2 linked regions of the Dinoroseobacter shibae DFL 12 = DSM 16493 genome follow. The protein of the gene in region 2 binds, or shares a complex with, the protein of the main gene of each other region. Links are inferred from orthologs where the notes say so. Each region holds a gene or a part of one and is shown on either strand. Other genes may lie near its edges. The genes, in order: clpS and clpA.

The links.
Region 1: the proteins of clpA (region 2) and clpS are in contact, whole or in part, in a solved structure (PDB 1LZW), measured with the Escherichia coli proteins. The link is inferred for Dinoroseobacter shibae DFL 12 = DSM 16493 from one-to-one orthologs.

What each region holds. Positions count from the first base shown.
Region 1 is NC_009952.1:674,873-678,037, reverse strand. What follows is about bases 306-3,154. They hold clpS (ATP-dependent Clp protease adapter ClpS), read right to left. Parts: upstream 1,966-3,154; coding sequence 1,645-1,965; downstream 306-1,644. Other genes in these bases: DSHI_RS03420 (D-alanyl-D-alanine carboxypeptidase family protein), read left to right, coding at 2,997-3,154; DSHI_RS03425 (HAD family hydrolase), read left to right, coding at 2,119-2,823; DSHI_RS03435 (class I SAM-dependent methyltransferase), read right to left, coding at 627-1,628; DSHI_RS03440 (SDR family NAD(P)-dependent oxidoreductase), read right to left, coding at 306-596. Outside these bases: more of DSHI_RS03440, read right to left, coding at 1-305; more of DSHI_RS03420, read left to right, coding at 3,155-3,165. UniProt on the Escherichia coli protein: Involved in the modulation of the specificity of the ClpAP-mediated ATP-dependent protein degradation.
Region 2 is NC_009952.1:3,095,845-3,099,210, forward strand. The notes cover bases 101-3,150. They hold clpA (ATP-dependent Clp protease ATP-binding subunit ClpA), read left to right. Parts: upstream 101-486; coding sequence 487-2,814; downstream 2,815-3,150. Other genes in these bases: DSHI_RS14915 (peptidoglycan -binding protein), read right to left, coding at 2,863-3,150. Also shown: DSHI_RS14905 (class I SAM-dependent methyltransferase), read right to left, coding at 1-6; more of DSHI_RS14915, read right to left, coding at 3,151-3,366. UniProt on the Escherichia coli protein: ATP-dependent specificity component of the ClpAP protease. It directs the protease to specific substrates. It has unfoldase activity. The primary function of the ClpA-ClpP complex appears to be the degradation of unfolded or abnormal proteins.

The sequences.
Region 1 (3,165 bases), 2.4 Mb from region 2 along the record:
CTCATCACGCTGCCGAAGGCCACCGCGTTCACCCGGATGCGGTGCCCGGCCAGCGCCACTGCCATGGAACGCGTCATCTGGTCCAGGGCCGCCGAGGCGATGGAATAGCCCAGCAGTTGCGCATGGGTCTGGCGCGCAGCGATGGAGGACAGGTTGACGATGGCGCCCGCGGGCTGTTCCTCGTCCTCGTCCTCGGACTGCTTGATCATCCGTTTCGACACCAGCTGGCTGAGCCGCAGGGCAGTCATCAGGTTCTGCTCCAGCATCTCCTCGACATTGTCGTGGTCCGGGTCGAGCGGGTCCGAACTCATCATCTGGCGACTGGCATTCACCAGGATATCGACCCGGTCGAAGGCGTCGATCGTGGCCGAGAGCAGGTTGGCCTGGGTCAGCCGTTCCCGCAGATCCCCGGCATAGTAGCGCGCGCTGCCGCTGTCCTCGCCCATCTTGCCGACCTCGTCCTTCAGCCGCGTCTCGTCGCGATCCGCGAACATCACGTTCGCCCCGTGATCCACGAATTGCCGCGCGATGGCGAGGCCCACCCCGTTCGCCGCCCCGGTCACGATGGCGGTTTTTCCGGAAATAGAGAAGGACATCGGTCGTCTCCAAGCAGGGTGTGAGGGGGGTCAGGAGGCGCGCGCGGCGCCGGTCTGGCGCGGCTTGCGCGCATGGAAGATCTTGTAGCCCTGCGCCTCGGTCACGGGCTGGGCTTCGCCGAAACACTCGGCGAGGGTGTGCTCATAGGGCAAATGCCGGTTTGCGACAAGCCCGAGCACGCCGGAGGGCTTCAAGAGCCGCGCGGCCGTGCGCAGAAACATCTGGCCGATCGCCGGGTCGGCCTTGCGCGAGGTGTGGAAGGGCGGGTTGCACAGGATCGCGTCGTAGCGTTTGCCGGGGGCGAAGACCGCCGCGTCCTCCCAAAGAAACCTTGCGCGCGGATCGTCGACATTGCGGCGCGCGGCCTCCAGCGCGTCGAACTCGGCCTCCACCAGATCCATGCCGGTGACCTGCCCCGAGGCAAGCGCGGCCTTGGCCAGATACCCCCACCCGGCCCCGAGATCGAGCACGTCGCCCTGCAACCGCGCGGGCAGATGGGCCGCCAGCAGCGCCGAGCCCGCATCCACCGCCCCGGCGGAAAACCCCGCGCGCGCTGTCACCCAGCCCTCGGGCGATGTCAGCGGCGGGGTCAGCGGCGCCAGATCGGGCAAGGGGTCCGGCACTCGCCCCCAGAGCAGTTTGCCATGGGCCTTGGCATAGACCTCGACCCCCGTCAGCAGGGATTTCGCGAGCTTCACCAGGCTGTCGACGCCGTCGGTCTTCTGCCCGTCCAGAACGATCAGCCCGCCGGGCCCGACCCGGCCGATCGCCTCGGCCAGCAGCGCGCGGGCATGGTCCTTGGCCCGGGGCACGCAAACGAGGGCCGTCGCGAACGCGCCCTCGGCCTGCGGCTGCACCAGGGCGCCGCGGCGTTCCCAGGCGGTAACATCGGGGCGAAATCCGTGGACGATCTGGAACCTGTCCTCGGGCAGCCCTTCGAGCCCGGGCGGCGGGCGCAGGGCGAGTACCGGGCCGTCTGGCCACTCCAGAAGACCCGCGTCCAGGGCCAGCCGTAATCGTTGTGCTGTCATGGGCTGCGCCGGGGCGCTATTCCTTTTCCATCGTGCACTGCAGCGGATGCTGGTGCCGGCGGGCGAAATCCATCACCTGGGCGACCTTGGTCTCGGCGATCTCGTAGGAAAACACCCCCACCACCGCCACGCCTTTCTTGTGCACGGTGAGCATCAGCTCGACCGCCTGGCCGTGGGTCATGCCGAAGAACCGCTCCAGCACATGCACGACGAATTCCATGGGCGTGTAATCATCGTTCAGGATCAGAACCTTGTAGAGCGGAGGTTTCTCCGTCTTGGTTCTGGTCTTGGTGATGACGCTGGTATCGTCATTGGGCGTGCCGGGTTCATCAGACATCTGGATCGGGGTGTTTCCTGTCATTCGCAGCCACTCTGGTGTTGCGTGTCAAACTGGCAATATAAGTGTAGAGGCCCGTGTGAAAAGAGCAACCCGGGCTCAAGCCGAACAAAACCGCCCCAGTGCTGCGCTTTGACCAACCGAGGCCCACGATTGTCCACCCCGATCACGACCATCGGCTTCGATGCCGATGACACGCTCTGGCAGAACGAGCAGTTCTTCCAGCTTACCCAGGAACGATTCGCCGACCTGCTGGCCGAGTTCGCCGAGCCCGACCACCTGATGGAGCGGCTGCTGGCGGCCGAGCGGCGCAACCTCGGCCATTACGGGTTCGGGATCAAGGGGTTCGTGCTGTCGATGATCGAGACGGCGCTGGAGGTGACCGAGCACAAGGTGCCGGGCGAGGTCATAGCAGAGCTGCTCGCCGCAGGGCAGGAGATGCTGCAGCACCCGATCCACCTCCTGCCCCATGTGGGCGAGACGGTGGCGGCGCTGGCCGCGGAGTTCGAGCTGGTGCTCATCACCAAGGGCGACCTGCTGGACCAGGAGCGCAAGCTGGCGCAATCGGGGCTGGGGGAGTTCTTCGACGCGGTGGAAATCGTGTCCGACAAGACGCCCGCCACCTATGCCCGCGCCTTTGCCAAGGCCCCCCATGGGCCGGCCGGCGCGATGATGGTGGGCAACTCGCTGAAGTCCGACGTGTTGCCCGCGCTGGCGGCGGGGGCCTTCGCCGTGCATGTGCCCCATGACCTGACCTGGGTGCTGGAACAGGCCGAGTCGCCCAAGGGGGCCCATCGGTTTTTCGAGTTGCCCGATCTCGGGGGGCTGCCCGGGCTGATCGACGGGCTGCGCCGCTAGAGGCTTGCGCCTTGTGGCGCGCGGGCCCCAAGATGTGGGTTTCAAGGCGCGAATTATCCGGATTCAGACCGGGATAAACCGTTTCTTCACGAAGATTTGCGTGCTATCCTTCATGTAATAAACGCGGTGCGTCCAACGAGACGCGCCCAGAGGCAGAATAGGATCGAGTTGACATGGCACGTCCGTGGCTGGAAGGATTCCGAATAATTGCAATCGTGTGTGTGTGCCTGGGGATGCAAATCTCGGCACAGCCCGTACAGGCCGCGCCCTACGCGGCGATGGTGATCGATGCCCGCACCGGCGAGGTGCTGCATTCGCGCAACGCCGACACACGCCTGCACC
Region 2 (3,366 bases):
ATGCACAGGCGCACTTTCAGTTGATCGCACAAGGGGTTCGGCCCGTCCGACGCCGCAGCGCCACTACACAATATGTACACTCTGGGCCGCGTTGCGAAAACCCACGCCCGCGCGTGCGCTGCGTGCGAAATGTCGCGCGCTGGAACGCGATGCAGGGTGGCGCGCTCAAATTCTGCACTATTTTTAGGCACATCGTGCGGACTGGTTTATCTCCATCTGCCGGCCGCGCAACCGGCCCGCCCCCGCACACCGCGCGCAAAACGAAGGATTTCCAACGCTAAGCGCTGCTTTTGGAGCCCTTGCAGCGTTTTTCCGACCCGCCGAATGACGGGAATTGGCCTTTGGTCAGATGCCCTTATCGCCCGCGCGGACCCGCTTTGCTGAAAAAAGCCTTGAAGCGCGCCGAAGAACACCGAAGTTTAACCTATAAGGGAAATGGTTGTGACGTCCTCCCTCGCGTCCCGGCCCCAGTGAAAGGAGCCCCCGGTGCCTTCGTTTTCGAATACGCTAGAACAGGCCATCCACACCGCGCTCGCCCAGGCCAATGCGCGTCGTCATGAACTGGCGACGCTTGAGCATCTGCTTTTGGCGCTGATCGACGAGCCGGACGCGGCCAAGGTCATGAAAGCCTGCAATGTCGACCTGGACGCCCTGCGCCAGACCCTCGAGGCTTTCATCGAGGAAGATCTCGCAACGCTCGCCACGGATGTTGAGGGGTCCGAAGCCGTGCCCACCGCTGCGTTCCAGCGGGTGATCCAGCGCGCCGCGATCCATGTGCAGTCCTCGGGCCGCCAGGAAGTGACCGGCGCCAATGTGCTGGTCGCGATCTTCGCGGAACGCGAGTCCAATGCCGCGTATTTCCTGCAGGAACAGGACATGACCCGGTATGACGCGGTGAATTTCATCGCCCATGGCGTGGCCAAGAACCCCAGTTTCGGCGAATCCCGGCCCGTGTCGGGCGCGTCGGACATGGAAGAAGAGGCCAGCGCCAGCACCGATCAGGGCGGGGACGAGAAGGAGTCCGCGCTTGCAAAGTACTGCGTGGACCTGAACGCCAAATCGCGCAAGGGTGACGTCGACCCGCTTATCGGGCGCGACAGCGAGGTGGAGCGCTGTATCCAGGTGTTGTGCCGTCGGCGCAAGAATAACCCGCTTCTGGTGGGCGATCCCGGCGTGGGCAAGACCGCCATCGCCGAGGGCCTGGCGCGCAAGATCGTGCAGGGCGAAACGCCCGAGGTGCTGCGCGGTGCCACCATCTACAGCCTGGACATGGGGGCGCTGCTGGCGGGCACCCGCTATCGCGGCGATTTCGAAGAGCGGTTGAAGGCCGTTGTTACCGAACTTGAAGACCACCCGGATGCGGTACTCTTCATCGACGAGATCCACACGGTGATCGGGGCCGGGGCAACATCCGGCGGGGCGATGGACGCCTCCAACCTGCTCAAGCCCGCGTTGCAGGGCGGCAAGCTGCGCTGCATGGGCTCGACCACCTACAAGGAGTTCCGTCAGCATTTCGAGAAGGATCGCGCGCTGAGCCGCCGGTTCCAGAAGATCGACGTGACCGAGCCCTCGGTCGAGGACACGGTGAAGATCCTCAAGGGCCTCAAGCCCTATTTCGAGGATCACCATGCGATCAAGTACACCTCCGACGCGATCAAGACCGCGGTGGAGCTGTCGGCGCGCTATATCAACGACCGGAAACTGCCGGACAAGGCCATCGACGTGATCGACGAGGCCGGGGCCGCGCAGCACCTGGTGGCCGAATCCAAGCGCCGCAAGACCATCGGCGCCAAGGAAATCGAGGCCGTGGTGGCCAAGATCGCCCGCATCCCGCCGAAAAACGTCTCCAAGGACGATGCGGAGGTGCTGAAGGATCTCGAGGTCTCGCTCAAGCGCGTGGTCTTCGGCCAGGACAATGCGATCGAGGCGCTCAGCTCCGCGATCAAGCTGGCCCGCGCGGGCCTGCGCGAGCCGGAAAAGCCCATCGGCAACTACCTCTTCGCGGGCCCCACGGGTGTCGGCAAGACCGAGGTGGCCAAGCAGCTCTCCAGTACGCTGGGGGTGGAGCTTTTGCGGTTCGACATGTCGGAATACATGGAGAAACACGCGGTCTCGCGCCTGATCGGTGCACCTCCGGGCTATGTCGGGTTCGACCAGGGCGGTCTTCTGACCGACGGGGTCGACCAGCACCCGCATTGCGTGCTCCTGCTCGACGAGATCGAGAAGGCGCACCCGGATGTCTACAACATCCTGCTGCAGGTGATGGATCACGGCACGCTCACCGACCATAACGGGCGGACCGTGGATTTCCGTAACGTGATCCTGATCATGACCTCCAACGCGGGGGCCGCGGAACAGGCCAAGGCCGCCATCGGCTTCGGGCGCGACCGGCGCGAGGGCGAGGATACCGCCGCGATCGAGCGGACCTTCACGCCCGAGTTCCGCAACCGCCTGGACGCAGTGATCAGCTTCGCGCCGCTCGGCAAGGAGATCATCATGCAGGTCGTCGAAAAGTTCGTGCTCCAGCTCGAAGCACAACTGCTGGACCGCAACGTCACCATCGAGCTGAGCGAGGAAGCGGCGACGCTGCTCGGCGACATGGGTTACGACGACAAGATGGGCGCCCGCCCCCTGGGCCGCGTGATCCAAGAGCAGATCAAGAAGCCGCTGGCGGAAGAGTTGCTCTTCGGCAAGCTGGCCAAGGGCGGCATCGTCAAGGTCGGCGTGAAGGACGGCAAGATCGATCTGCAGATCGCGCCGATCGGCGCACCCCGGATCTCCAGCAAGAAGCCCCCGCTTCTGACCGCGGACTGATCCCGGACCACAGCACCCTTAAACGCCCGGCCCCCGCGCCGGGCGTTTTCATTTCTCGGTGAACTTCAACTCGATTCGGCGGTTGAGCGCCCGGCCCTCCGGCGTATCCTCCAAGCTCACGGGCTGGTACTCGCCGAACCCGGTGGGCGCGAGCCGGTCAGGCGGGATGCCCTGGTCCTCAATCAGGAACCGCGCGACCGACAGCGCCCTGCCCTGGCTCAGTTCCCAGTTATCGGCGTATTTGCCACCGCCCGTCACCGGCACGTTGTCGGTGTGCCCGTCCACACGCAGCACCCAGTCGATGCCTTCGGGGATGCGGTCCGCCACGCTGCGCAGGATGCCCGCGACCTTCGCAACCTCCGCCTGCCCCTGGGGCGAAAGCGCCACTTCGCCCGTGTCGAACAGCACCGAGGACGAGAACACGAACCGGTCGCCTTCGATCCGGACGCCCTCCTGACCGCCGAGCAGATCACGCAACTCGCCAAAAAACTCCGAGCGATAGCGCGCGAGATCCTGCGCCTCGGCCTCCAGCCGCCGCCGCTCGGCCTCCTC